2 regions of the Streptomyces sp. NPDC048411 genome follow, and region 1 is predicted to be linked to the other one. Evidence: riboswitches for the same ligand, from Rfam matches in the RefSeq annotation. Region 1 holds a riboswitch; the other holds the start of a gene.
What was found. A riboswitch is a leader RNA that binds a small molecule or an ion and turns the genes downstream of it on or off. The one in region 1 is predicted to bind glycine.

Region 1 (5,942 bases):
TGTAGTAGTGCAGCACGGCCGGGATGATGCCGGCTGCGCCGTTGGTCGGGGCGGTGACGACGCGGCCACCCGCGGCGTTCTCCTCGTTGACCGCCATCGCGTAGAGGGTGATCCACTCCATCGCGTGGGCCTGCGGGTCGCCCTCGGCGCGCAGTTGCCGTGCGGTGTTCGCGGCGCGGCGGCGGACCTTCAGGCCACCGGGGAGGATGCCTTCGCGGGCCATGCCGCGCGATACGCATGCCTGCATGACCCGCCAGATGTCCAGCAGACCGGAGCGGATCTCCTCCTCCGTCCGCCAGGCCCGCTCGTTCTCCAGCATGAGGGAGGAGATCGACAGGCCGGTGTCGCGGGAGAGCCGCAGCAGTTCGTCGCCGGTGCGGAAGGGGTACTTCAGGACGGTGTCGTCGAGGACGATCCGGTCCTCGCCCACGGCGTCCTCGTCGACGACGAAGCCGCCGCCGACGGAGTAGTAGGTCTTTTCCAGCAGTGGGGCGCCGTCGCGGTCGAACGCGAAGATCGTCATGCCGTTGGCGTGGTAGGGGAGCGCCTTTCGGCGGTGCAGGACCAGCTGCTCGTCGGCGTCGAAGTCGATCTCGTGCATGCCCAGCAGGTTGATCCGGCCCGAGGAGCGGATCGCGTCCACCCGGTCGTCGGCGGACTCCACGTCGACGGTACGGGGGGACTCGCCCTCCAGGCCGAGCAGGACGGCCTTGGGCGTGCCGTGACCGTGGCCGGTGGCGCCGAGCGAGCCGAACAGCTCGGCGCGTATGGAAACGGTGTGGGCGAGCAGGCCCTCGTTCTTCAGGCGGCGCGCGAACATGCGGGCCGCGCGCATCGGGCCGACCGTATGGGAGCTGGACGGGCCGATGCCGATCGAGAACAGGTCGAAGACCGAGATGGCCACGGTGTGACTCCTAAGAGGTTGGTAGACGCCGTTGTCTGCCGGGCGGTGCGGTACGGACCGGTCGGTCCGAAGAGCGGCGGGACAAGGGTGGGGGCACCGCGCTCACTGTCCAGTGTGCGTGGTGCCCCGCCCCAAACGTGCAAAAAGTGACCCGGACTACTTCAGGCCGGGGTACAGCGGGAACTTCTCGGCCAGCGCGGTCACGCGGGCCTTGAGGTCGTCGGCGTCGTACGACGGCTTGAGTGCCGACGCGATGATCTCGGCGACCTCGGTGAAGTCCTCGGCCTGGAAGCCACGGGTGGCCAGGGCCGGCGTGCCGATCCGCAGACCCGAGGTGACCATCGGCGGCCGCGGGTCGTTCGGGATGGCGTTCCGGTTGACCGTGATGCCGAGCTCGTGGAGCCGGTCCTCGGCCTGCTGGCCGTCCAGCTCCGAGTTGCGCAGGTCGACGAGGACCAGGTGCACGTCCGTACCGCCGGAGAGGACGGAGACGCCGACCTCGGTGACGTCCGGCTGCACCAGACGCTCGGCGAGGATGCGGGCGCCGTCCAGGGTGCGCTGCTGGCGCTCCTTGAACTCGTCGGTCGCCGCGACCTTGAACGAGACCGCCTTGGCCGCGATCACGTGCTCCAGCGGACCACCCTGCTGACCCGGGAAGACGGCAGAGTTGATCTTCTTGGCGAGCTCCTGCGTCGACAGGATGACGCCACCGCGCGGACCGCCGAGGGTCTTGTGCGTGGTGGTCGTGACGACGTGGGCGTGCGGCACCGGGTTCGGGTGCAGACCCGCGGCCACCAGGCCGGCGAAGTGCGCCATGTCGACCATCAGGTACGCGCCGACCTCGTCCGCGATGCGGCGGAAGGCGGCGAAGTCCAGCTGACGGGGGTAGGCGGACCAGCCGGCGACGATGAGCTTCGGCTTGGACTCCTTGGCCAGGCGCTCGACCTCGGCCATGTCCACGACGCCGGTGTCGTCGACGTGGTACGGGACCACGTTGTAGAGCTTGCCGGAGAAGTTGATCTTCATGCCGTGGGTCAGGTGACCGCCGTGGGCCAGGTTCAGACCCATGATCGTGTCGCCCGGCTTCAGCAGCGCGAACATCGCGGCGGCGTTGGCCTGTGCACCCGAGTGGGGCTGGACGTTGGCGGCCTCGGCGCCGAACAGCGCCTTGATCCGGTCGATGGCGATCTGCTCGACCACGTCGACGTGCTCGCAGCCGCCGTAGTAGCGGCGGCCCGGGTAGCCCTCGGCGTACTTGTTGGTGAGGACGGAGCCCTGGGCCTCCATGACCGCGACCGGAGCGAAGTTCTCCGAGGCGATCATTTCGAGGGTGGACTGCTGACGGTGGAGCTCGGCGTCGACGGCGGCGGCGACGTCCGGGTCCAGCTCGTGGAGGGAGGAGTTGAGAAGCGACATCAGGTGGTCCCTTGGAGTCTTTAGTTGCCGGAGAACTCGGTGTACTCGTCGGCGGAGAGCAGGTCCTTCGGCTCCTCCGCGACGCGTACCTTGAACAGCCAGCCGCCCTCGAAGGGAGCGGAGTTCACCAGCGACGGGTCGTCCACGACGTCCTGGTTGGAGGCGGTGACCTCGCCGGTCACCGGCGAGTACAGGTCGCTGACGGACTTGGTCGACTCGAGCTCGCCGCAGGTCTCGCCCGCGGTCACCGTGTCACCGACCTCCGGGAGCTGGGCGTAGACGACGTCACCGAGCGCGTTGGCCGCGAACTCGGTGATGCCGACCGTGGCCACACCGTCCTCGAGGGCCGACAGCCACTCGTGCTCCTTGCTGTAACGCAGCTGCTGGGGGTTGCTCATGACCTGAATTCTCCTGTACGCGGGGGAGTGCTGATGAACGGTGGTCTTACGCTGTGAGACGCGACTGCGTCACTTCTGGCGCTTGTAGAACGGCAGGGCAACGACCTCGTACGGTTCGTGGCTGCCACGGATGTCCACTCCGACGCCCGTGGTCCCGGGCGCGGCGTGCGCGGCGTCCACGTACGCGATGGCGATCGGCTTGCCGAGCGTCGGCGACGGGGCGCCGGAGGTGACCTCGCCGACGACCTGGCCCTCGGCGACAACGGGGTAGCCGGCGCGCGGCACCCGGCGGCCCTCGGCGATCAGACCGACGAGCTTGCGCGGCGGGGCGGTCTCGGCGCGCTCGGCGGCGGCCTCCAGGGCCTTCCGGCCGACGAAGTCGCCCTCCTTCTCGAACTTCACGACCCGGCCGAGACCGGCGTCGAACGGGGTCAGCTCGGTGGTCAGCTCGTGCCCGTACAGCGGCATGCCCGCCTCCAGGCGCAGCGTGTCGCGGCAGGACAGACCGCACGGGATCAGGCCACGGGAGGCGCCCGCTGCCGTGAGGGCCTGCCAGAGCTGCTCTGCGTGCTCGGGGGCGACGAACAGCTCGAAGCCGTCCTCGCCGGTGTAACCGGTACGGGCGATGAGCGCGGGCACACCGGCGACGGTGCCGGGCAGGCCCGCGTAGTACTTCAGACCGTCCAGGTCGGCGTCGGTGACCGAGGCCAGGATGGCGGGGGACTCGGGGCCCTGGACGGCGAGCAGCGCGTACGCGTCGCGGTCGTCGCGCACCTCGGCGTCGAACCCGTCGGCGCGGGCAGTCAGCGCGTCCAGCACGATCTGGGCGTTCCCGGCGTTGGCGACGACCATGTACTCGGTCTCGCCCAGCCGGTAGACGATCAGGTCGTCCAGGATGCCGCCGTCCTCGGCACAGATCATCGTGTAGCGGGCGCGGCCGACGGCTACGGTGCCGATGTTGCCGACCAGCGCGAAGTTCAGGAACGCCGCGGCCTGCGGGCCGGTGACGGTGATCTCACCCATGTGCGACAGGTCGAAGAGACCCGCCTTCGTGCGCACCGCGTTGTGCTCGTCGCGCTCACTGGTGTAGCGCAGCGGCATGTCCCAGCCGGCGAAGTCGGTCATGGTCGCGCCCAGCGAGCGATGCAGGGCGTCGAGGGCGGTGAGGCGGGGGGCGTTGCTCATAGGTGTGGCTCCCAGGGCATGACGACGAGGACGATCCCCTCCCCATCTGTCATCGGAACCTGAGAGGTTCGCCGAGAGACCCCGGGGGGTTCGGCTTGCACCTTGGGTGGAGCCGCGGGGCGACTCGCTTTTCAGATCTGCCTCATCCACGCGGTACGGGGCCTGAGAGATTCAAGGGAGGATCTTGCTCCTTCGGCGCCCGGCACACACTGTGGCCGGAGCTCTCCCGCGCGGATTCAAGCGGCCTTTATGCAGTTGGCCGGGTCATCATCGCACGCATTCCGGAAGAGTGGGGCGTCGGTACCCGATGCACGGAACAAGTAGTGGGACGGTTGTCTCGCATTACCTTTTCTTTACACTTCTTGGGCAGACGTGGGTGACCCGACAGGGGGAGGGCGATGACGTTGCAGCGGTACGCGACGACCGCGGGGGTCGCGCACGGCGCGATGCCCGCGCAGCCGGGAGCACGCGCCCGGGAATTGCCCGGCACGCATGCACCCGTCGTGCGGGACCTGCGCGAGCGCGCCGGGCGCAGCCCGCGCGGGCTCCATTTCGCGACAGGCGATGTGGTGGTGGTCTCCGGGCTGCCCGGAGGCGGAAAGTCGACACTGATCCGGCGGGCTGTGGCCGTACGGGCCATCGACTCCCAGGACACCCGGGACCGCTGGGCGCAGCGGGTGCCCCGCTTACTCCCGTACGCCCTCTACCGCCCGCTGGTCCGCGTCGCCCATTACTGGGGACTCTGGCGGGCGCTGTGCTCCGGTGAGTCCGTCGTCGTCCACGACTGCGGGACCCAGGCATGGGTGCGGGGCTGGCTGGCCCGGCACGCCCGGCGCTGCGGCCGCACGCTGCATCTCGTGCTGCTCGACGTCACCTCCCAGGAGGCCAGGGAGGGCCAGCGCGAGCGTGGGCGCGGAGTCTCCGGATACGCCTTCGCCCGGCACCGCAGGGCCGTCGGCCGGCTGCTGCGGGACACCGAGGCGGGCGACCTGCCGCTCGGCTGCTCCTCGGCGGTGCTGCTGGACCGGGAGGCGGCCGGGATGCTGGCGTGCATCACGTTCGTCGACGCCCGAGGGGCGGGACTGCCCTGAGGGTCCTTCTTTTCGGATCAGGCCCCGCGCGCCCCGCATGATCCGCGCAGGAGAGGCGCCGGTAGCCGGTCGTCCGTCAGCGCGGAGGGGCGCGCCGGAGTTACTGTTCTGCGGCAAGGCTTGGGTGAGAAGGGGAAGCAGCGCAGTGGACATTCCGGCACCGGTCCAGAACCATCCGCAGAGCGGATGGCCGGCCAATGAGCTCGAAGAGGTGCTGGTTGCCTCGCTCGGCAGCCCGGAGGCGGGCGGCCGGCTCGTCGAAGTGCTCAGCCGCGGTCACCTCTGGGTGCCGCTTCCCAACGGCGGGGGCCCCGATGCCCCGTCGCTCGACCTGCCGACGGTGGAGATCGAGGGCGCTCCGTACGTCCCCGTCTTCAGCTCCGAACATCAGTTCCTGCAGTGCGTCGGCACCCATATGTCCTTCACCGTGGCGCCCGCCGTCGAATTCGCCCGCGGGCTGCCCCCGCAGCTCGGCATAGCGGTCAACCCGGGCGGCGCCGTCGGCATGCCGCTGCCGCCGCTCGCCGTCGCCGAGCTCTGCCGCGCCGGACGCACCTCGCTGGACGGGCCGGCCACCGGCGGCCGGGTCCGGCTGTACGAGCCGGACTGGCAGGAGGAGCCCGTCGATTTCCTCGCGGCCGCGGCCGGGGAATTCGAGGAGAGCGGCGTCGTGCGCACCGCCCGCCGGACGCTGGCCAGCATCGAGGGCGGCGATCCCGTTCTCTTCATAGGCGTCGAGTTCTCCACCTGGGACGGCGCGGGGCGCAACGCCCCGATGGACGCCCTGGGCCGCGCACTGGGCCGTGTCGAGGTGCCCTGGCCGGTCAATCTGGTCCTGCTCGACGTGGCGCAGGACCCGGTCGCCGACTGGATGCGGGCCAGGATCCGGCCGTTCTACCAGCGCGAGGGTTACTAGGGCGTGTTTCGAAAGTCCCGCCTGCCTGGCGA
Region 2 (23,781 bases), on a different contig from region 1:
GGACCTCGACGAGGTGTCCGCAAAGGTGCGCACCGGAGGCCCGAACGACGATCCGGACGATCTCGCGCTGCCGCACTGGGCGGGCGTCGTTCCGCTGGCCCGCGGCTACCATGCGCCGCAGCCGTCGGACGACCTCGATCCGGCTATCGCGGTGCCCGACTATCTGACCGTTCTCTGATGCCCGGGGGCGGCCACCACCGGTGGCCGCCCCCGGCACCGTCAGACGGGAACGGCTGCCCGGCGGCGGGCACTCGCCGCACTGCGCGTCTCAGCGACGGCGAGCCCCGCGACCGCCGTGAGGAGCAGCAGCGTGCCGGCCACCGTGGCCGCGGTGAGCTGCTCCCGGAGCACGACGACAGCGATGACCGCGGCACTCACCGGTTCGAGCAGCATGATCACGGACACCGTGGCGGCCCGCACCACCGCAGCGCCCGCGAAGTAGAGGGCGTAGGCGAGCGCGGTAGGGACGGCCGCCACGTACACCAGCAGCCACACCACCTGGGCGGCGTCCGCGGTGTGCGGCACAAGTCCTTCCGCAGCCGCCATCGGCAGCAGCCCGAGCGCACCGATCCCGAAGGCCCACGCGCTGGTGGCGAGCGGGTCCGAGCCACCGCCGTCGCGGCCGAGCCACCGGGTCAGCAGGGTGATGGCGGCGTATCCGGAGGCGGAGAGCAGCGCCAGTGCGACCCCGGCAGGACGCACCGCAGCGCCTTCACCGCCGAGCACCAGCACGGCGAGCCCGGCGAGCGCGCCCAGCACCGCGGCGAGCCCCCCGCCGCCGAGCCGCTCCCCCATGGTCAGCCGCGCGCCGACGGCGATGAGTACGGGCCCGGCGCCGAGGGTGACGACGGTCCCGACCGCGAGACCGGTCGCTTCGACGGCCGCGAAGTAGGCGCTCTGGAACAGGGTGAGGCCGAGGCCGGTCCCGAGGATGCGCAGCAGACGGCGCCGCCGCGACTCGGCGGAGACTGCTGCGCGTCGTGGCCGCAGCACGAGCGCGGCGAGCAGCAGCACGAGACCGCCGACGCAGCGCCAGAACGAGAGGGCGAGAGGGCCGAGATCGCTGACCCGGAAGATCAGCGAGGCGGCAGCCCCCGCGGTCCCCCAGGCCACCCCGGCGACGATCAGATAGAACAGGCTCCGCCCGACGGGCAGGCGGGAGGCAGGATTCGGCACGTGCACTTCTCCTGAAGAAAACAGATGGTGGTCGCTCGGCTCGGCACGCGGGCAGCGACGATCCGCTCGGGGCCTTCCCGAGCCTGGTCTTCGTCAGGAGTGGCGGCCCGCGTCAGGCGGCGGGCGGCGGAAGCACAGTGAGATGCATGATCGGCACCTTACGTGGCGGCAGGGCGGGCGGACAACTCCTCGACGGCATCCCGGTCGCCTCCCGCGCCCACCCCCGACGCCACGGGGCCGGAGGGGGCCTTGGGCGTCGACGACTGGGCGATGAACGCACCGATCAGCACCATGGCGCCGCCGATGAGCTGCGGCGCTGCAAGATGTTCCCCGAGCAGCACCCAGGCGAGCACGGTAGCGATGACCGCCTCCAGGCAGGCAACGACACCCGCCACCGCAGGAGACAGCAGCCGTACCGAGATCACGCCGGTCACATAGGCGATGACGGTGGCGAGCAGCACGATCCAGCCGAGCAGCAACCAGGCGGGAACCTCCGCGCCGTTCATGCCGGTGCTGCCGCCGAGGACCGACCAGTCCATTCCCCAGGGCCGTGCCACCACCGTGAGGACGGCTGCACCGATCAACAGTCCGTACGCGATGACACCGACCGGATGCGGAGGCTCCGCGCCCGCCGCCGTGTCCCCGCTCCCCGGGTCCGAGAGGACGAAGTAGCCGACCTGACAGCAGGCGGCACCGAGGGCAAGCAGCAGCCCGACCGCATCGAAGCTCAGCCCGGACCACACCTCGACCACACAGGCGAGACCGCCGACCGCGAGAACGACGCCGACCGCGGCGGCCCGAGTGACAGGACGGCGCTGCACGAACCGGACCCAGCCGAGGACGAGCGCGGGCGCCAGATATTCGACCAGCAGCGCGACACCGACGGGTATACGGGAGATCGCGGCGAAGTAGCAGGCCTGGACGCCCGCGACGGCGAGCAGGCCGAAGCCCAGGAGCAGCACGGGACGGCTGCGTACGAGATCCCGGTGACGCCACGCCACGGGAAGCATGACGAGGGCGGCACCCGCCACCCGTAGCCATACCACATGGAGCGGGTCGAGCCCTGCCTCGATCAGCGGCTTGGCCGCCACCCCGGAACCACCGAATGCGAACGCCGAGGCCAGGGCTAGTCCCAGGCCGGCGCTTCTCCCCTGAGACGCGTGCATCGGCACATCATGACAGCTGCCGTCATGAGCGTCACCCCGGTGACCGCTGTCGCGCGTAACACACCGATACCACCGCGGCCCCTGACTGTCGCACTACCGCACGCGCTCTCCGATCCGGGCGACGGCCAGCCCGTCCAGGTAGTCGCGTACCCGCGTGATCAGTCCGTCCCGGATGTGGAGTACCGGCAGTCCGGGGATGGTGAAGGCGGAACCGCCGACCGGCATCGACGCCCACCGCGGCACCCCGGCCGACCATCTGGCCATCCTGCTGCGACCCGCTCTCACAGCACTGACGGAGCCCCCGCACGGAAACGACCGGCCATCACAGCCCTGACAGAGCCACCGCACCACCGCCATGGCGGGCCGGCAACACCCTGGCGGAAACCGCCACGCCGAGGCGCCCGCGCGACGAGGGGCTGTCAGCCCCCGCCCGGCGCATCGACGATCCGGCCGGCGAGCCGCACCGCATCGACACCGGCCCGCTCCAGCACCTCGACAGCCCTGCATTCCGGGTCGGCGGCCAGTGCCGCGAGCAGATCGAGCCCGCCGGCCCGCACGTCCCCGCGAAGCTCCGCGCGCTCCCTGGCACCGGCCATCGCCGACAGAGCCGAGGGCGACCAGCCCTCCACCCCTGCGTCCCCTGCCTCGGCCGCCATCTGAGTGACGACCGGAACCGCGCCGGAGTCCTCCACGGTGCCCTGCCAGCGAAGCCCGTAACCGATGGAGCGCTGCACGAGGTAGCCGAGCACCTTCGCGAGCTGCGGTCCGCCCTCGAAGGCGGTGCGGACCTCTGGATCCGACTCGATGAGGGAATGCAGCAGATGAGCCGTGTCGATCTGCCGGTCACCGTCGCGCAGGGCGCGCCTGCGGGCACCCGTCACCACCGAGGCCAGTTCCACGGTGAGTGTGGCTCCGGGTTCAGCGCGGTTCGGTGCGGGCTGCTGAGGAATCTGCGGCGTCCGGTTTTGCACACCTCTCACCCCATCAGTCCCTGGGTGCCTGAGCATCCCCGGAAGGGCCCATTTACACATCCCGCCGAAGTTGGGGACACCAGAGCGGTTCCTCCTCCTTACGGATGAGATCTCGTCATTCGCGGATCCGATTGCCGGAAACGGCGCGCGCCGCCTTGCCCTGCGCTCCGCGAGCCGCCCGCACAGGTCCCCCACACCACGTGTACGGCGGCGACCGGAAAGGAGCACCAGAGGCGAGCCGATCGGTCGCCCTGCCGGCGATCGACGGACGGGAGTACGTCCACCGCGTCCACGCTCTCCGTGACGCCCTGCCCGCCAACCCGTTCCGGGCGGCGTTCCACTGCCACGCCGACGGCCTGCACCCTCGCATCGCCGACCGGCTCGACGCGGCGCCAATCCGGCACACAGAGCGGATCCAACAGATCTGACAGTTCATCAGTATTGAATGTTTTCGCCACTACGGCTACGTTCCGCGACACGGTAACCCGACGAGAAGGGGTGGTCGCATGGCCGAAGTCAGTGCCGAAACGCGCGTCGAAGCGCCGGCCGAGAAGGTCTGGGCCCAGCTGACGGACTTCACCACGTACGGCCAGTGGAACGCCACCCACACCAGCTTCCCCAAGGGCGGCCCGGCCACACTCGAACTCGCGGCCACCTACGAGGAGAACATGAAGCTCATGGGCTTCCCCGCCGAGGTGACCTGGACCGTGGCGGAGCTGGAGACCGCCCGACTGCTGACCACCAAGGGCAAGGGGCCGATGGGTGTCGATCTGGCGATGCGCTACTCACTGACACCCGACGGCGATGCCACCATGGTCCGGATCGACGGAGAGTTCACCGGAGCCGCGGTCTCCCTGATGGCGGGCAAGCTCAAGGACTCGGCGACCGCCGCACTCGTGGAGTCGCTGCGCAAGCTGGGCGGCCTGGTCGCCGCCTGACCACCACCGGACGAACGAAGGGCCCCGCGGCTCAGCCACAGGGCCCTTCGCCGGGACCACTCCTCGGGTCATTGCTCGTCGGCAAGGATCAGATAGAGCTTCTTCCGGGCGTCATTGATCAGCGACAGCGCCTTCTGGCGCTGATCGGCCGAGCCGGTCTTCCAGACCTGGCCGAATGCCTCCATCAAACCGAAGCCGGCTTGCCGGATCTCGTTGACGCTCTCCCAGTCGATCCCGCGCCCGGCCTCCTCCCATGGCGCGTCGGGCCCGGATTCCGCCTCGGCGCGGCCGGCGTCGGTGAGCGTGAACAGCTTCTTGCCGCCCTCGCTCGCGCTGACGATCAACCCCTCGTCCTCCAGCAGCTGAAGGGTCGGATAGACCGAGCCGGGGCTGGGCCGCCAGGCCCCGCCGCTGCGCTCGCCGATCTCCTGGATCATCTCGTACCCGTGCATCGGCCGGTCCTTCAGCAGCGCCAGGATCGAAGCCCGTACGTCACCACGCCGCGCCCTTCCCCGGCCGCCACCGCGACCGCGCCCCCCGCCGAAGGGGCCGCCACCGAAGGGGCCACCGCCGAACGGGGGTCCGAACTGCCCGAATGCGGCACGGCGGCCCTCGAAGTCACCCCGACCGTGATGACCGGGCCCGCAGCGCCCATGTCCGTGCTCATGCTCGTGTCCATGTGAACGCATCGCTACGCTCCTCCCATCGCTGATCTGTCGCGATGCGTCAACGATATATCGGAATCGCTCTTACGACAATCGCTTCGGAAGGACCTTGCCTTGCATACTTGCCCCGAGGCGCACACGACGGAGGGCGATGCGACATGACTGCACCCGGCCCGGAGCACGGGCACGGCCCGGACCACGGCTACCTGCTCGACAACCGGCAGAACGAGGCGGGCATCCGCTTCGGCGCCCTCGCCGAACTCTTCGACCCGGTGACCTTCCGGCATGTCGACCGGCTCGGTATCACCGCGGGCATGCGCTGCTGGGAGGTCGGAGCCGGCGGCCCCTCCGTTCCCGCCGGCCTGGCCGCGCGAGTCGGTCCGACCGGCGCCGTGGTCGCGACGGACATCGATGTGTCGTGGGCGCAGGGCGCCGCGGACGACGTCGTCGAGGTACTGCGCCACGATGTCGCCGCCGATCCCCCGCCTCCCGGCAGCTTCGACCTGGTCCATGCCCGGCTGGTCCTGGTACACGTCACCGACCGTGCCGAGGCGCTGCGCCGCATGATTCAGGCGCTGCGGCCCGGTGGTGCACTCCTCCTGGAGGACGCCGACCCCGGGTTGCAGCCGCTGCTGTGCCCGGACGAGTCGGGCCCCGAACAGCGCCTCGCCAATCGCCTCCGGTCAGGCTTCCGCGAACTCATGGCGGCCCGCGGTGCAGACCTCGCCTACGGCCGGACCCTGCCCCGGCTGCTGCGCGAGGCGGGTCTGGACGATGTGCAGGCCGATGCGTACTTCCCTATCACCTCACCGGCGTGCACCGTCCTTGAGGCCGCCACCGTGCGCCAGATCCGCGACCGGCTCGTGACGTCGGGTCTCGCCACCGAGGAGGAGATCGACCGGCACCTGAAGAACGTCGCCACCGGACGCCTCGACCTGGCCACCGCTCCGCTCGTCTCCGCGTGGGGGCGCCGGCCGTAGCGCCCCGGTGCGGCTCTCGGAATCCCAGGCCGGCGGCCTGGAATTGGCCTTGGTCCGCCGCTCTCCAGAACCTCTACGGTCATCCCATGAGGATCCGAATCGTCGACGCGTTCACCGACCGCCCGTTCACCGGCAACCCCGCAGCCGTCCTGCTCCTGGACTCCGACACCTTCCCCGAAGCCGACCGGCTCCAGCAGGTCGCTCTGGAGATGAATCTCTCCGAGACCGCCTTCGCGCACCCCCTGCCGCCGGGCGGAGAGGCGGACTGGGCGCTGCGCTGGTTCACCCCGGCCACCGAAGTGGACATGTGCGGGCACGCCACCCTCGCCACGGCCCACGTCCTGCGCACGACCGGAACGGCCGGCGGAACGGTGCGCTTCGCCGCCCGCTGCGGGATCCTCACCTCCACCGCCCACCCGGACGGCTCGCTCACACTCGGCTTCCCCACAGCCCCGCTCACGCCGGCCTCCACCCCGGCCGGGCTGGCCGTCGCCCTGGGCGCGGAACCGCTGTCCGTCCACGACACCGGCGCCCACATCGGCGACCTCCTCGTCGAACTGGCCGACGAGGAGTCCGTACGCGGACTGACCCCGGACTTCGCCGCGCTGGCCGCCTGCTCACGGCGCGGCATCGTCGCCACGGCCGCCGCCGAGGACCCGGCCCGTGGCTACGACTACGTCTCCCGCGGCTTCTTCCCCCAGGTCGGTATCGACGAGGACCCGGTCACCGGCAGCGCCCACACCGCACTGGCCCCCTTCTGGTCGGCCCGGTTCGGCCGTGACGAGCTGACCGGCCTGCAGGCCTCCGCCCGTTCCGGTCTGGTCCGAACATCGCTGCGCGGTGACCGCACACTGCTGACGGGCAGCGCGGTGACAGTCGTCGACGGAGAACTGCTGACCACGTTCTGACCGACGAGACGAGGGGGCGTACGCAATGATCGGTACGCCCCCTGCTTGCGCGCCGTCCGCTCACGGCGTGGGCAGCCACCCCACCTTGCCGGCCAGCAGCGCGTATCCGACGAACGCTCCGATGTCGAGCAGCGCATGCGCCGCGACCAGGGGCCCGACACGCCCCCAACGCCGGTACAGCAGCACGAAGACGACGCCCATCACCATGTTGCCGATGAACCCACCGATCCCCTGATACAGGTGGTACGAGCCGCGCAGCACCGAACTCGCCACCAGGGCTGCCATCGGCGTCCACCCCAACTGCCCGAGTCTGCGCAGCAGATACCCGACGACGATCACTTCCTCCAGCACGGCGTTCTGGAGTGCGGAGAGGATCAGTACCGGGAACTTCCACCACACGTCGGGCAGCGACTCCGGAACCACCGTGAGGTTGAAGCCGGCGGCCCGCGCCACCAGATAGAAGGCCAGCCCGGCGCTGCCGATGCCCGCCGCGATCACCGTGCCGCGCCCCAGGTCCGACCCGGGTCTGGTCCGGCCGAAGCCGATGGCCCGCAGGCCCGCGCCCTCCCTTGTCAGCAGATGCGCCACCAGCGCCACGGGGATCAGGGCCGTGGCGATGCCGAAGAGCTGCCAAGCGAGATCCAGCCATGGTCGTCCCGGGGCATATGAACTGTTGAGCGTCGCGGCCTGATGCTTCAAACCCCCTGGTTTCGTCAGTGATCCGACAAAACTGATCAGAGCAGAGACTCCGCTGGCACCCAGCGAGAGAGCCAGCACCAGCACCGTTTCGGACCGCAGGATCCGCCGTGACACGGCCTCTCGGGGACAAGAATCAGCCACGCGCCCCTCCGTCACCTGTACACCTGCCTTCAGTTGTGCATTCGCATCTCATCCCACTCCCCGCGTCCCGCTGCGGTCTCGAATGCAGGTACGAAAATCATGCGCGACCGGCCGGGGACGACCATCACTGACGATGGTGTGGTCCCCTTTTTCCTTGTTCATCCTCAAGGAGCGGCACCACCGACACGGGACGTCACAGCTTGCCCGACGACTACCCGACGGATTACAGCGGGGACGGTTCTCCGCCGCGCCGCCGCACTGAACAGCCGTGCCCGGGCGGGCACCGGCCGGAGGCGGCAGACGCCGGGCACGCCGAGGCACACCCATCGGGCTACGACACGGGGAGACCCACCGGCCAGCTGTGCACCGGATCGCCGGAGTGCATCAACTCGGCGTACCGGCGGGTGGTGGCCGCGAGCGCCGCGTCCCGGCCGAGCCCGGCGTCCAACCCCCGGTGGTACGTGTCCACCTGCCAGGACGCCCCGTTCACCCGCCGTTTGCAGCGCTCCTCGATGACCCCGAGGTAGCGGTCGCGGTCCGCGGGCTCGATGTTCCAGGCGTCGAGCCCCGCCGCGGCGAGCAGCAGCAGTTCGTCCCGTACGAGCGTGACGGCCGCCACCCGCGTCAGCCCGCCCGACCGCCCCGGCCGGGGCCAGACCAGCTCGGCGTCGATGCCTCGGCGGCAGGCGGTGTCGAAGTTCTCGGCCGCCGCGGCGAACGGCAGCCTGGTCCACACCGGACGGGACTCCTCGGCGAGCGCCCGCACCAGGCCGTAGTAGAGCGCGGCGTTGGCGATCACGTCGGTGACGGTCGGCCCGGCGGGCAGGACACGGTTCTCGACACGGAGATGGGGTACGCCGTCGGCCAGGCCGTACACCGGCCGGTTCCAGCGGTAGACCGTACCGTTGTGCAGCACGAGCTCCTGGAGACCCGGCACGCCGCCCTCGTCGAGCACCCGCAGCGGGTCCTCCCCGTCGCAGATCGGGAGCAGCGGCGGGAAGTAGCGCAGGTTCTCCTCGAAGAGCTCGTACGCCGAGCTGATCCATCGCTCGCCGAACCAGGTCCTCGGGCGCACCCCCTGGTTCTGCAGTTCGGGCGGCCTGGTGTCGGTGGCCTGCTGGAAGAGCGGCGGCCGCGACTCCCGCCACAGCTCCCTGCCGAACAGAAAGGGCGAGTTGGCGCCGAGGGCGATCTGAACGGCGGCGACGGCCTGGGCGGCGTTCCACACGTCCGCGAAACGCGCCGGGGTGACCTGCAGATGCAGCTGGACCGATGTACAGGCCGCTTCGGGTGTGATCGAAGTGGCGGTGCAGACCAATCGCTCCACGCCTTCGATATCGAGGGCAAAATCCTCGCCGCGCGCCGCCACTATCTGATCGTTGAGCAGCGTGTAGCGGTCCACGTCCGAGAGGTTCGCCGCGACCAGGTCCGCGCTGCCGAGGGTCGGCAGTATTCCGATCATCATGATCCCGGCAGCGACCTCGCCCGCCTTCCGATGCGCATATCCGAGACCGGTCCTGAGCTCCTCGGCCAGCTGATCGAAAACACGCCCGGCCAGGTGATGCGGAACTATGTTCACTTCCAGATTGAACATCCCGAGTTCGGTCTGGAAATCACGGCTCGCGATCCGCTCGAGCACCTGCGCATTCATCATCCGGGGCAGGCCGTCCGAACCCGCCAGATTGAGCTCGATCTCCATGCCCATGAGGTTGCGGGGGCGGTCGAACCTCTGCTCCGCCAGGAGCCTCCCCAGCCCCTCCAGGCACAGGTGGAGTTTCCTCCGGTACCTCTGCCGATCGGACAGATCAAAGGCGCCCGCCACGACCTTCTCCCCCATCGAAGCGTCCCTCCGCAAGTGGGCGGCCCGCGGCCCAGGCCGCTCGCGTCACGATCGATAATGCCCAGGGGATGTGATCCATAACGCCCTCATGGACGGCGCGGACCCAGTAATCTGATGGCGACCGTCCGGGCACATTCCGACGGCATGCGGCACGGTGCATTTTCCACCGGCCGGTGGTGGTGAAAACGCCGACGCGATTCGGCCTACCGCGGCTGCGGAAAAACACCAGGTAGCGGCTGCGCGGCTCACCTCGAATCAACAGAATCTCCGCATAATAAAGTCTCGATACCGCCTTGCCGGCAATACCTGCGGCGGCTAGTGGAAACACCGCGTGAACACGTGTCGTATAAACTCCGCGGACGAGGCAGAGAGTTGACGCACCGGCCCAGTCACCGGCTCCTCTGGCCCCGCACGCCGACAGCGCCGTCTGCACCCGCCCACGCATCACCGTGTCTCCGAAGTGAGAGGCGACCCACTATGCCGCTGCATGTTCCCCCGGCTCCCGCGCCTGCACTGCGCAGCGTCCTCGCGGCACTCGGTTCACCCACCGCAGTCCTCGAGGCCCGCACCCCGGCTCTCCGGTCCGTCCAGGGACCTCTGAGCCCCGAACTTCCGCTCCCCGTCCATGTGCTGGACCGGATCGGCCCGAACGGGCTCGCACCACGCACCCGGCTGACCGCGTGGCGCTTCCTGATCCGCAGCTCGGAGCGGGCCGTCGCCGCGGCCGACACCATGCTCACTCCGGACGGCTGGGCCTTCTCGCACTTCTTCGAGGGTCCTTACATCGCATCGACCGAGCTCGCCCTGCGCCAGACGGAGACGGTGACACCCCGCTACCAGCCCCGGCTGCTGTCGATCCCGGAGCTCTACATGCTGACGCTGTGGCTGCACGAGGACATCGAGGCCGACCCGTCGGGTGGCACCCTCGCCCCCACCGATCTTCTGGTACCGCTGGCTCCCGCCCCACCGGGTATCGCGGCACACCGCGCGCACCGGGTCGCCGATCTACTCCCCGTGATGACCCTGCGCATCACCCCCGGCCCCGGCCCCCTGCTCGGTTCACCCGCCTGACCCCGTCCCGCCTCCGGCACGCAGTACTGTGCCCCGTCGCCGTTTCCGGTGGCGGGGCACAGTACTGCGGGACACGCAGCGCGGGACAGCGGGGCGCCCCCGGGACCATCCGGACTAGTCCGGTCCGGCCACCCCGAACCACCCGAAGGGACAGTGCAGTTGTGTTGAACCGTCCGCCCGGGTGACGCGTCATGAGAGTAGGAGCACCGCTGCCGCGAAATCCCTGCGGATTGGCGCCCGTGGGGCAACACTGGAACCGGACCGACAGATACGGGGGGCGGCCATGAACACCTCATCAAGCCGCAGGACACCCACTACAACGCAGCGAAAGAACCCAGCCATGTGCCAGCACAAGCCACCTTGCCCGACAGCCGACTCAGCCGACCGGGAAGCCGCACGCCTGATGGCACACCACCCGGAACAGGGCTGGAGCCTGCTGTGCAACGGCGTCCTGCTCTTCGAGGACACCGGTGAGCTGCTCCCGGACGGGCAGATCATCGCTCCGCACCGGCCGCTGGACGCCGGCCGGGTGATGAAGGCCGCCTGAGCGTGGCCCGTAAGAAATGGGGCCGGCCCGGAGAAGATCTCCGAACCGGCCCCGACGCATGTCCGGGTCACACCCGAACGGGTGGGTCAGTTGTCGTACTCGTCCAGCGGCGGGCAGGAGCAGACGAGGTTGCGGTCACCGAACGCACCGTCGATCCGGCGCACCGGCGGCCAGTACTTGTCGGCGGCCGAGACTCCGGCCGGGAAGACGGCCGTCTCGCGGCTGTACGCGTGCGTCCACTCCCCGCCGAGGATGGCGGCGGTGTGCGGGGCGTTGGTCAGCGGGTTGTCTTCCGCACTCCATTCGCCGGAGGCCACCTTCTCGACCTCGCCGCGGATGGCGATCATCGTGTCGCAGAACCGGTCGAGCTCGGCGAGGTTCTCGCTCTCGGTCGGCTCGATCATCAGCGTGCCCGCCACCGGGAACGACATGGTCGGCGAGTGGAAGCCGTAGTCGATCAGACGCTTGGCGATGTCGTCGACGCTGACCCCGGTCGCCTTGGAGATCGGCCGCAGATCCACGATGCACTCGTGCGCGACCAGACCGGCCGGGCCGGTGTACAGAATCGGGTAGTGCGGTTCGAGACGCTTGGCGATGTAGTTGGCCGCGAGTACGGCGACCTGCGTCGCGTGCTTGAGGCCCTCCCCGCCCATCAGGCGTACGTACGCCCAGGAGATCGGGAGAATACCGGCCGAGCCCCACGGCGCGGCCGAGATCGGTCCGACACCGGTCTCGGGGCCCGCGCCGGGCTGCAGCGGGTGGTTCGGCAGGTACGGCGCCAGATGGGCGCGCACGCCGACCGGGCCGACACCGGGGCCACCGCCGCCGTGCGGGATGCAGAAGGTCTTGTGCAGGTTCAGGTGCGAGACGTCGCCGCCGAACCGACCGGGCTTGGCAAGACCGACCAGCGCGTTGAGGTTGGCGCCGTCGACGTACACCTGACCGCCCGCATCGTGCACCTCGGCACAGATGTCGGCGACGTGCTCCTCGAACACACCGTGCGTCGACGGGTAAGTGATCATGAGCACGGCGAGCTCGTCGCGGTGCTTCTCGATCTTGGCGCGGAGGTCCTCGACGTCGACCTCACCGTCGTCGGCGGTCTTCACCACGATGACCTTCATGCCCGCCATCACGGCGCTCGCGGCGTTGGTGCCGTGCGCGGAAGACGGAATGAGGCAGACGGTCCGCTGCTCGTCGCCGTTGGCCCGGTGGTACGCGCGCACGGCGAGCAGGCCCGCGAACTCGCCCTGCGAGCCCGCGTTCGGCTGGATGGAGACCGCGTCGTAGCCGGTGACCTCGGCGAGGCGCTCCTCCAGCTCACGGATCAGCGTGAGGTAGCCCTCCGCCTGCTCGGCCGGCGCGAACGGGTGCAGCGCGCCGAACTCGGGCCAGGTGATCGACTCCATCTCGGTGGTCGCGTTCAGCTTCATGGTGCAGGAGCCGAGCGGGATCATGCCGCGGTCCAGCGCGTAGTCACGGTCGGCGAGCTTGCGCAGATAGCGCAGCATCGCGGTCTCGGAGCGGTGCTGGTGGAAGACCGGGTGGGTGAGGATCTCATCGGTGCGCAGCAGGGACTCGGGCAGCGCGTCGGCGGCAGCGGCGTCCAGCGCCTCGATGTCGGCGTCGGCGCCGAAGGCGGCCCAGACGGCGGCGAGCTGCGCACGTGTGGTGGTCTCGTCGCAGGCGAGGGAGACCCTGTCGGCATCGACAAGACGCAGGTTGACCCCACGGTCACGGGCGTCGGCCACGACATCCGACGCCTTGCCGGGAACACGCACAGTGAGCGTGTCGAAGTAGGCGCCGGTCTCGACGTCCACCCCGGCCGCGCGCAGGCCCTCGGCCAGGATCGTGGCGTAGCGGTGGGTGCGCTGCGCGATCGTCCGCAAGCCGTCGGGGCCGTGGTAGACCGCGTACATCCCAGCCATCACGGCGAGCAGTACCTGCGCGGTGCAGATGTTGCTGGTGGCCTTCTCGCGACGGATGTGCTGCTCGCGGGTCTGCAGGGCGAGGCGGTAGGCCTTGTTTCCGTCCGCGTCGACGGAGACACCCACGAGGCGGCCGGGCAGGCTGCGGGCGAACTTCTCACGCACAGCCATGAAGCCGGCGTGCGGTCCACCGAAGCCCATCGGTACACCGAAGCGCTGCGTGGTGCCGACGGCGATGTCCGCGCCGAGGTCACCGGGCGAGGTCAGCAGGGTCAGGGCGAGCAGGTCGGCGGCGACGGTGACGATCGCGCCGAGCTCGTGGGCCTGCTCGATGACGGGCTTGATGTCACGGACGGCGCCGGAGGCACCCGGGTACTGGAGCAGCACGCCGAAGACACCGCGCCCGGCGATCTCTGCGGGGATGCCCTCGGCGAGATCGGCGACGACGACCTCGACACCGGTCGGCTCGGCGCGGGTCTCGATCACGGCGATGGTCTGGGGCAGGGTGTCGGAGTCGACCAGGAAGACTCCGTCCTTGACCTTGCCGACGCGTCGGGCGAGCGCCATGGCCTCGGCGGCGGCGGTGCCCTCGTCGAGCAGCGAGGCGCCGGAGGTGGGCAGCCCGGTCAGCTCGGCGACCATCGTCTGGAAGTTGAGCAGCGCCTCCAGGCGGCCCTGCGAGATCTCCGGCTGGTACGGCGTGTAGGCCGTGTACCAGGCGGGATTCTCCATGACGTTGCGGAGGATCACCGGCGGGGTGAACGTGCCGTAGTAGCCGAGCCCGATCATCGGGGCGAGCACCTGGTTGCGGTCGGCAAGGGTGCGGAGCTCGGCGAGGACCTCGGCCTCGGTACGGGCCGACGGCAGCTGCAGCGCCTCCGCACTCTTGATCACATCGGGCACTGCGGCCGCGGTGAGGTCGTCGAGCGAGCCGTAACCGACCTGGGCGAGCATCTTCGCCTGCGCCTCGGCATCGGGGCCGATGTGGCGCTGCTCGAAGGGGATGCCCTGCTCCAGCTGGGAGAGCGGAGTGCGACGGGGGGTCATGGTGGAGGCCTCCTGGTCTGTCACGACCTGCGAGGGGCACCACGGCGCGGGTGCCCGGACGGCCTCCCCCTCTGTCATCTCAACCTGAGAGCTTCACCGGTGCGCCCTGGGGCATACCGGCTTTCACCGTCGGTGAGGGAGGGATCCGTTCCGGCTGCTGCCGCCACGAAACCCGCCCTGCTTTCCAGAGTGACCTCGTCCGTGCGGTACGGGGGCCTGAGAGATTCCGGGGAGGATTTGCTCCTTCGGCGCCTGCCGGATGCGCTCCGGAAGGCTCTCCCGCACGGGGTCAGCAGCCATCACCAGCCTACCAGCGGGGCTCGCGACGGAATTCTCAAGTGGCCGATAGCCCGAATCTGCCCTTTCGTAGTGCCTGTGGAGTAGCCGCGACCAATGGGAGGGACCGTGCAGACCGACATCGATCCGCGCAGCCTGATCGGCCGCAAGGCATTCGACCGCAAGGGCACCAAGATCGGAACTGTGGACGAGGTGTATCTCGACGACGCGACCGGCATACCCGAGTGGGCAGCCGTGCGCACCGGACTGTTCAGCAGGGACGCCTTCGTTCCGCTTGAGCCCAGCGAATTCGTCGACGACGTGCTCCGGATCCCCTTCGACCGTGCGCTGATCAAGGACGCGCCCGACTTCGGCGTGGGCCGCCATCTCTCGCCGGAACAGGAGCTTCAGCTCTACCGGCACTACGGTCTGGACTCGCCGCCCGATGAGCCGGGCCCGGACCGGGACTTCGGCAGGCTGGCCGGCCAGGACGAGTAGTCCGCCGGATCACTCACCAGCGGAAGCGAATCGGCAGGCTGCAGCTCCGGATCGTCGACACGGAACGTCCGCACCCGTCCGGGCGGCGACCCGGGTTCCTCGAACCGCACGGTCACCCGGCCCACCCCACTGCCCTGCACCCAGCCGTGGCCGAAGGTGTCATGGCATACGTCGTGCCCGGCGGGCCAGCGCCGGGCCGCGAGCTGTTCGGCGGTCTCCTGCTCCTGCGCCCCGTCCGCCGGCTCGTCCCCGTGGCCGCCCGCGCCCTGTTCCTCACGGGCGGGGACCTCTGGCGCGGCCCGCTCACCGGCTGCCTGGGCGAAGAGATCCTCCTGCGTGTAGTCGGCGAGCCCGGTGACGCCCACCCCGAGCAACCGCACCCCTCCGGTGGTGTCCACAGCCTCCAGCAGCCGCGCAGCGGCCTCTCTGACCACTGTGGGGTCGTCCGTCGGCCCCCGGAGCGTCTCGGACCGCGTGAGCGTCGAAAAATCGTATCTGCGCACCTTCAGCACCACGGTGCGGCCCGAGCGCTCCGCGGCCCGCAGCCGCTGGACACAACGGGCCGCCAGGCGCTCGACCTCCGCCCTGACCCGGATCCGGTCGTGCAGATCCATGTCGAAGGTGTCCTCGACCGACACCGACTTGGCGTCTCGCTCGGCCACGACGGGGCGGTCGTCGTACCCGAGGGCCATGCGATGCAGCGCGACGCCGTGCGCCTTCCCCAGCAGCCGTACGAGCTCCGCCTCGCCGGCCGTGGCCAGGTCGTCGACCGTGGTCATCCCGGCCCGCCGCAGATGGTCCCCGGTGGCAGGGCCCACGCCGGGCAGAATCCGCACGGACATCGGGGCGAGCAGTTCCCGTTCGGTCCCCGGCTCGATGACCAGCAGCCCGTTCGGTTTCGCCTCCTCCGAGGCGATCTTGGCCAGCATCTTGGAGCCCGCGAGGCCGACCGAGCCGGTGAGTCCGGTGACGGCTCTGATGGCGTCGCGCAGCTGCTCGCCGATGGCCCGCGCCGAGGCGGTGTCGTCGGCTGCCCCACCGGCCTCCAGATCGACGAACGCCTCGTCCAGGCTGAGCGGCTCCACCAGTGGTGACAGTTGCCCCAGCAACCCCATCACCTGGTCGCTCACCGTCCGGTACAGGGTGAAGCGGGGCACCAGATAGGCGGCGTTGGGCGCCAGCCGCCGGGCCTGCGCGGTCGGCATCGCCGAGTGCACCCCGAAGCGCCGCGCCTCGTAGGAAGCGGTGGCGACGACCCCACGGGGTCCCAGCCCGCCGACCACGACCGGTTTGCCGCGCAGACTCGGTTTCGCCGCCTGCTCGGCCGAGGCGTAGAAGGCATCCATGTCCAGATGCAGGATGGTGGGCGCGGCTCTCACATCACCGATGCTGCCCTACGGCACTGACAATCGCCGCGCCCCCGCTCCGCGGCCCGTCAGACAGCGCGGTTGCGCCGCCGTGCGAGCTCGTCGGTGGGGTTGTTGCCGATCAGCGTCTCGCCGGTGTCCACCCGCTCGCCGTGCAGCTGCGACAGTGCGGCGTCGACATCCCGCCAGACCACGCCGACGGCGATACCGAAGACCCCCTGGCCCCCCTGGAGCAGATCCACGACCTCGTCGGGCGAGGAGCACTCGTAGACAGTCGCGCCGTCACTCATGAGCGTCATCCGCTCAAGATCCTGGAACCCCCGGGCCCGCAGATGCTGGACCGTGGTGCGGATGTTCTGCAGGGCGACGCCCGTGTCGAGGAAGCGCTTCACGATCTTCAGCAGGACGACGTCCCTGAAGCTGTAGAGGCGCTGCGTGCCCGATCCGTAGGCAGGCCGCACGCTCGGCTCGACAAGCCCGGTGCGTGCCCAGTAGTCGAGCTGCCGATAGGTGATCCCCGCCGCCGCGCACGCCGTCGGCCCGCGATAGCCGATGTCGCCGACCGCTGCCGCCCCGTCCCCCGCCATCGCCGCCGGTTGAACCGGTTGCCTGATGGTGCGGTCGGCTGTACTTCCGTGCTGCCGGTACGGCCCACCCGCTGCCGTACCGTCGCCGCTGCTTCTCACGCCGACCTCCGTCCTTGACCTGCCATCTCGAAGGTAGGCAGTCGCTTGGGGTGCGTCAACGATCGCCACACTCGGCACGCCGAGTGATAATCACCCAGAGGGTGGTTTGCCGTGTCCCGTTCCCGGGAAGGGCTTGTCGAATGCGCTGACGGCGACCCTGCTGGACGGTCACTGGCTGTTGGTACCGAAGTCCTCCGGCGAGATCTGGTCGAGGAACTCCCGGAACTTCTCGACCTCGTCCTCCTGCTCGTCAGGGATGGAGATTCCCGCGTCGTCGAGCACCCCGTCACTGCCGTAGATCGGCGTGCCGGTGCGCAGCGCGAGCGCTATGGCGTCGGACGGCCGCGCGCTCACCTCGACCCCGCCGGCGAAGACCAGCTCCGCGTAGAAGACCCCTTCCCTGAGGTCCGTGATGCGGACCTCGGTGAGCTCCTGGCCCAGGGCCTCGAGCACATCCTTGAAGAGATCATGGGTCAGCGGCCTGGCCGGAGCCATGCCCTGCTGGGCAAAGGCGATCGCGGTCGCCTCACCAGGACCGATCCAAATGGGGAGGTACCGGTCGCCTCCCACTTCACGCAGGAGCACGATCGGTTGGTTGGAGGGCATTTCCACCCGGACACCCACAACGTCGAGCTCGTTCACACAGCAACCCTAGGACGTGCTCGGCAGGTTTGGGTAGTCGGGCTCCCCCGTGATCAGTGGAGCCGGATCCGCAGAGCGGTCTGCACAAGGGCCGAATGAAGCCGTACGGAGAGCTCCGCGAGCTCCTTCGCCTTGGCCTCCGCATGGGCTCTGGTCTGCGGATTCCGGTGTCTGCGCAGAGGTGCGACCACCTGCTCGATCAGGCCGGCCTCGCGTTCCGCAGCCCCACGCATCGCCCGCAGATGACGCGGTTCCAGACCGAATCGACCCAGATCCGCCACAAGTTTGGCAACGGTCACCGTCTCGGCGTCGTAGCCACCCTCCGCCGTCGGAGCGATGAGCCCGTACGACTCCCACTCCTCGAGCTCGCTCTCGGTGACCTCGGCGGCGGCCAGGAGCTCCGCGCGCCCGATCCGGGCCGCGGTGGCCCGCCAGGACTCGCCGTCCCAGGAACCGTCGCTCAGGTCCCGTGGAGCGCCCGCGGCCGGCAGGGGCACCTGCTCGCCGCGGGCCAGGGCGTCCAGGTGCTCACGAATGACCTTGAGCGGAAGATAGTGGTCCCGCTGCATCCGCAGCACCTGTGCCAGCCGCTCGACGTCCTCGGGGCGGAATTTGCGATAGCCGGAGGGGGTCCGCTGCGGCTCGACGAGCCCCTCGGCCTCCAAGAAGCGAATCTTGGAGATGGTGACTTCGGGAAATTCGTCCCGCAACTGCAGGAGCACCGCGCCGATGCTCATGGCCCGGTCGTCGGCGGTGGCGGTGCCGTGCCCGGCACCGCCCGTCGGTGTTCTCAGCATGGACCTTCCCTGACGGGTCAGATGCCCCGCTGGCTTGCGTAGAAGACCAGCCGGTACTTCCCGATCTGCACTTCGTCGCCGTTGGACAGCGCGACGGAGTCGATGCGCTCACGATTGACGTAGGTGCCGTTGAGGCTGCCGACATCCTCGACCGTGAAGCTGCCGTCGGGGCTCCGGCGGAACTCCACGTGACGGCGGGAGACCGTCACGTCATCGAGGAAGATGTCGCTCTGCGGGTGGCGGCCGGCCGTGGTCAGCTCGCTGTCCAGCAGGAAGCGGCTGCCCGAGTTCGGACCGCGGCGCACCACCAGGAGCGCCGAGCCGAGCGGCAGGGCGTCGACGGCGGCCTGGGCCTCCGGTGAGAGGGAGGGCAAGGACGTCTGGCCCGTCGCCTCCGCCTCGTAAGCCTCAAGACCGGAGATGGAGATGGTCGATGTCGTCTCCGAAAGACGCTCCGCAGACGCGCCTCCCCGAAGCGGCGCACCACAGTTGGAACAGAAACGACTGGCCTCGGCATTGCGATGGCCGCACCTCGTACAGACCGGCATGGACCCAAACCCTCCACCCGTACTTGAGGTTGATGGATCCCCGAAACCTATGCGGCCCGGACCGGCAGGGTCAACAGACGACGCGCCGGTTCCACCCGAAATGTCACCGTCCGGACCCGACACCTCGTCACGGAAGAGCGGACGATCCGTGCCCTGCTCCTCGGCCTGGCCATGGCGCGGTGCGCGATGGCGGGCCGCGTCATCGCGGGCGCTCTTGCCGAACAACTTCGCAAACAACTTCACGGGCGATTCCCCTTGACCGAAACAGACCCGCCCGTGGGGCAGGACGAACCCTGAATGAACACACCTGCCGACCCGGACATCTTCACAACGTCCGTATCCACTCGACAGTTTCCACCACGCGCCACCATTACGATGCGGCGACCCCCCGCAACCTCTTGCCCGTGTCCTCCGAGCCCCGTGCCCGGCGCCCTCACCGGGTCGACGACCGAGCGTAGTCAGGCTGCTCCGCAGGTCGCAAGGCGTCCACGACGATGTCGTCCGCCTGCGCCACATGCACGGTCGCCTGCTCCTTCTCCAGGGTCTGCACAACACCACCGGGGATGTTCAGCGCCGGCTCCAGATCCTGCGGTTTGCCAATCACTTTGAAGACGTACGGCCCGGAGATGGACCGGTCGTCGACCTTGATGGCGCCACCGTCACCGGAGAAGTACGTATTGGCCACCACCCTCACCCCGTTGACCTCGATCGCCTCCGCTCCGGCCGCACGCAGCTCCTGGAGGGCGTCGAGCAGCATGTCCGCCTGCACCGCGTCGCCCGGATCGTTGATCGTGAGCGTGATCCCGGGCCCGTGTGCTGCCACGGTGCCCGCGAGGATACCGAGTTGCCGTTCCTTCTCCACGGTCTGCTTACGGGCCTCCTCGGCCTGGTCCGAGCTGCTCTCCAGCTCCGTACGCTGATCGTCCAGACGCTGCTTCTCATCCTCAAGACGCTGCGTACGGTCATCGAGTTCATCGAGAATGCGGACCAGATCCTCCTGGCGGGCGCCGCGCAGTGCGCTGTTGTCACTGTTCGACCGGACCTGGATCGCAAGACCCAGCCCCAGGACGAACAGCAGCAGCGCCACGACGAGTTGCGCACGGGTGACCCGGGGCGGCCACAGCCCGGCGATCAACCGCTGGCGCCCGGTGAGCTGCTCGGGCATGTCAGCCTGCCGCTCGCCGGTGCGCTCCTGGTCACGGGGAAGCTCTTCGTTGCTCATCGGCCTCAGGCCCGGAAGACGTGCCGGCGGATCGCCGCGGCGTTGGAGAAGATGCGGATACCGAAGACGACGACCACACCGGTGGAGAGCTGCGCTCCGACACCCAGCTTGTCGCCCAGGAAAACGATCAGTGCGGCCACGACGACGTTCGAGAGGAACGACACCACGAAGACCTTGTCGACGAAGATGCCGTCGAGCATGGCCCGCAGACCACCGAAGACCGCATCGAGAGCAGCCACGACAGCGATCGGGAGATAGGGCTCGACCACCGCCGGCACCTCGGGCCGGACCAACAGTCCGACCACGACTCCCACGACGAGGCCCAGTACGGCGATCACGATGTGCCCTTCCCTGTGTCTGCCGCACCACTGCCGGTGTCTGCGGCCTTCGGTTCTGCTGTTCGTACGATGAGGCTGGGCGCAGCCGGGAGGCGCACCTCGTCCTGGACGGACATGCTGGTCCGGATGTCGAAGGTGTCCTTCAGCGCCCTCAGGTACTGGCCGTCGGCACTGTCCTCGAAAGCGGTGCTGAGCCGCTTCCCGTCCCCCACCGCAAGCACCGTGTACGGCGGCACGAGCGGTTTGTTGTCGACCAGTATGGCGTCGCCCGCGGCGCGGATCGCCGACAGGGCCGTCAGCCGCTGCCCGTTGATGGCGATGGCCTCCGCACCGGACTGCCAGAGGCCGTTGACGACCCGTTGCATGTCCCGGTCGCGCACCCGCCCCGTGTCGGTGAAACTACTGGTCTCACGCGGTCCGCCGCCGCCCTGGTCGGTGCCCTTGGCATCGTCGACGACAAGTTTCACACCGGTTCCCTTGACGGCGGTCGCCCCGGAGAGCAGCGCCACGAGCTGGCCCTGGTCCCCGCCATGCTTTTCCAACGCTTTACGTTGCCGCTCGCCCACGTCGTCACGGGTTTTGTCGACTTGGGACTCCAGCTTGTCGGCCGCCGACGTCTCCGTGTCGATACGTTCGATGAGCTCCCCGCGTTCCTTGGCGAGGACCGGCGCCGATACACGCGCCTCCGCGGCGCCCAGGGTGACGACGAGAGCAGCCAGCACAAGGCCCGCCGCGAGGCCCAGTTTCGCCTTCAGTGTGCGAGGCATGGCCGCACTCCCGTCGGCCTTGCGCTTGGCCGTGGCCTCGGCGTAGCCGTCGTCCAGGCTGTGGTCCATCACATTGGTCAGCAGCGACATGGACGCGTCAGGGCGCGCGGGCGGCGAGGGGGTGCTCCGATCGGGGGGCTGCTGCGACATGCCGCACATCGTCGCACGCCGCAGCTAGTACCGCCGAATGGCCCCACCCGTGCGCCGGGAAGCGTCTGCGCGACACCTCCCGGCGCGCCGGCGGCAGGTCACTGACCTGCACTGTCCACGATCGCCGACCATTCGTCGAGCAGCGCCTGTGCCGAGGCGTCGTCGGGGCCTTCCGCCCACAGATGGGTGACGGCTTCGGCCGGGTCGGGAAGCACCATCACCCAGCGCCCGTCCGCCTCGACGACCCGCACGCCGTCGGTGGTGTCGACGTCACGGTCCCCGGCGGCTTCTACCACCCGACGCATGACCAGTCCCTTGACGGCCCAGGGAGTGGCCAGATCGCGGCGCAACACGTGCGCGAGGGGAATCCGGGCATCGATCTGGCTGAGCGTGAGCTGGGTCCGCGCGACGAGCCCGAGAAGCCGTACGAAGGCTGCCGAACCGTCGAAGACGCTGCTGAATTCGGGGACGATGAAACCGCCCCGCCCGTCTCCTCCGAAAATGGTGCCTTCTTCGCGTCCCACGCGCGTCAGGTCGTCCGGCGACGTCGTCGTCCATTCCACCTGTGTGCCGTGGTAGGCGGCGACCTGCTCGGCGACCCTCGTCGTGGTCACCGGCAAGGCCACCCGGCCGCTGCGCCGCTCGGCGGCCACCAGGTCGAGCAGGACCAGAAGGGCCCGATCGTCCTCAACGATCCGGCCCCGTTCGTCGACCAGGGAGAGCCGCTCCCCGACCGGGTCGAAGCGCACGCCGAACGCGGCCCGTGCCGAGGAGACGATCTCCCCGAGCCGCACGAGCCCGGAGCGTCGGGCGTCGGCGGACTCCGTGGGCCGTGATTCGTCGAGCCCGGGATTGATGGTCAGCGCGTCCACGCCGAGCCGCCCGAGCAGACTCGGCAGAACAAGCCCGGCACTGCCGTTGGACGCGTCGACGACAACCTTGAGACCGGCGGCGGAGATCCCGGTGGTGTCCACATTGCGCAGCAGTGCCCCGGTGTAGGAGTCGAAGACGCTGGACGGAAAGTGCAGATCCCCGATCTCCCCAGGGAAGGCCCGGCGGTACTCCTGGCGGGCGTATACCCGGTCCAGCTTCCGCTGCCCCGCCTGGGAAAGGTCTGCGCCCCGCTCGTCGATGAACATGATGTCCACCGAGTCCGGCACCCCGGGCGAGGTACGGATCATGATCCCGCCCGCGCTGCCCCTGGCGGTCTGCTGACGGGCGACTGGCAGCGGCACGTTCTCCAGGTCCCGTACGTCGATGGCGCTGGCCTGCAACGCCGAGATCACGGCCCTCTTCAGCGCACGGGCGCCGCGGGAGTGGTCACGGGCGGTGGTGACGGTCGAGCCCTTCTTGAGGGTGGTGGCGTACGCACCGGCGAGCCGGACGGCGAGCTCCGGCGTGATCTCCACGTTCAGGATTCCCGAGACACCCCGGGCACCGAAGAGATGTGCCTGCCCCCGTGACTCCCAGATCACCGAAGTGTTGACGAAGGCGCCGGCCTCGATGGTCTTGAACGGGTAGACCCGGACATTGCCCTGAATGATCGATTCCTCACCGACCAGGCACTCGTCCCCGATGACCGCACCGTCCTCGATGCGGGCAGCCCGCATGATGTCGGTGTTCTTGCCGATCACGCAGCCGCGCAGATTGCAGTGCTGGCCGATGTAGACGTTGTCGTGGATCACGGCCCTGTGCAGGAACGCCCCGGTCTTGACGACGACGTTCGAACCGACGACGGTGTGCTCGCGGATCTCGACACCGGCCTCGATCTTCGCGTAGTCCCCGATGTAGACGGGTCCGCGGAGCACCGCGTCAGGATGGACGTCGGCGCCTTCCGCAACCCATACACCGGGCGAGATCTCGAAGCCGTCGATCTCGACGTCGACCTTGCGTTCCAGGACGTCGGCCTGAGCCTTCACATAGCTCTCGTGCGTGCCCACGTCCTCCCAGTAGCCCTCGGCGACATAGCCGTAGATGGGCTTGCCTTCCTTCATGAGCTGCGGGAAGACATCACCGGACCAGTCCACCGAGACGTCGGCCTGGACGTAGTCGAAGACCTCGGGTTCCATGACATAGATGCCCGTGTTGACGGTGTCCGAGAAGACCTGACCCCAGGTGGGCTTCTCCAGGAATCGCTCTACCTGGCCCGCCTCGTCGACAATCGTGATTCCGAATTCCAGTGGATTCGGAACTCGGGTCAGACACACCGTGACCAGCCCGCCCTTTTCCTTGTGAAAGGCAATGAGGTCGGTCAGGTCGAAGTCCGTGAGCGCATCGCCGGAAATGACGAGGAAGGTGTCGTCCTTGAGCGCTTCCTCGGCGTTCTTTACACTGCCGGCTGTCCCGAGAGGTTTCTCCTCGTTGGCATAGCTGAGCTCCATCCCGAGCTCTTCGCCGTCGCCGAAGTAGTTCTTGA

Region 2: linked by a shared signal. The riboswitch ahead of gcvP (aminomethyl-transferring glycine dehydrogenase) and the one ahead of gcvT (glycine cleavage system aminomethyltransferase GcvT) in region 1 are both predicted to bind glycine.

Annotation. Positions count from the first base shown of each region.
Region 1 is NZ_JBEZKL010000006.1:58-5,999, reverse strand. Features, by position in the region: gene AB0915_RS03875 (L-serine ammonia-lyase) at 1-904, opposite strand, end outside; gene glyA (serine hydroxymethyltransferase) at 1,061-2,320, opposite strand; gene gcvH (glycine cleavage system protein GcvH) at 2,341-2,718, opposite strand; gene gcvT (glycine cleavage system aminomethyltransferase GcvT) at 2,788-3,903, opposite strand; glycine riboswitch at 4,045-4,142, opposite strand; gene AB0915_RS03855 (AAA family ATPase) at 4,302-4,994, shown strand; gene AB0915_RS03850 (enhanced serine sensitivity protein SseB) at 5,140-5,910, shown strand.
Region 2 is NZ_JBEZKL010000035.1:39,436-63,216, forward strand. Features, by position in the region: gene AB0915_RS15320 (pyridoxamine 5'-phosphate oxidase family protein) at 1-178, shown strand, start outside; gene AB0915_RS15325 (DMT family transporter) at 220-1,176, opposite strand; gene AB0915_RS15330 (EamA family transporter) at 1,335-2,342, opposite strand; gene AB0915_RS15335 (hypothetical protein) at 2,436-2,606, opposite strand; gene AB0915_RS15340 (Clp protease N-terminal domain-containing protein) at 2,762-3,313, opposite strand; gene AB0915_RS15345 (hypothetical protein) at 3,514-3,741, shown strand; gene AB0915_RS15350 (SRPBCC family protein) at 3,820-4,251, shown strand; gene AB0915_RS15355 (PadR family transcriptional regulator) at 4,320-4,940, opposite strand; gene AB0915_RS15360 (methyltransferase domain-containing protein) at 5,075-5,896, shown strand; gene AB0915_RS15365 (PhzF family phenazine biosynthesis protein) at 5,983-6,804, shown strand; gene AB0915_RS15370 (CPBP family intramembrane glutamic endopeptidase) at 6,865-7,644, opposite strand; gene AB0915_RS15375 (glutamate-cysteine ligase family protein) at 7,976-9,481, opposite strand; gene AB0915_RS15380 (hypothetical protein) at 9,962-10,555, shown strand; gene AB0915_RS15385 (DUF5999 family protein) at 10,896-11,102, shown strand; gene gcvP (aminomethyl-transferring glycine dehydrogenase) at 11,189-14,074, opposite strand; glycine riboswitch at 14,269-14,366, opposite strand; gene AB0915_RS15395 (PRC-barrel domain-containing protein) at 14,468-14,848, shown strand; gene AB0915_RS15400 (DNA polymerase IV) at 14,773-16,227, opposite strand; gene AB0915_RS15405 (MerR family transcriptional regulator) at 16,284-16,901, opposite strand; gene AB0915_RS15410 (bifunctional nuclease family protein) at 17,070-17,543, opposite strand; gene AB0915_RS15415 (MerR family transcriptional regulator) at 17,597-18,340, opposite strand; gene AB0915_RS15420 (FHA domain-containing protein) at 18,358-19,131, opposite strand; gene AB0915_RS15425 (DUF881 domain-containing protein) at 19,322-20,110, opposite strand; gene AB0915_RS15430 (small basic family protein) at 20,116-20,448, opposite strand; gene AB0915_RS15435 (DUF881 domain-containing protein) at 20,445-21,365, opposite strand; gene AB0915_RS15440 (mannose-1-phosphate guanyltransferase) at 21,464-23,781, opposite strand, start outside.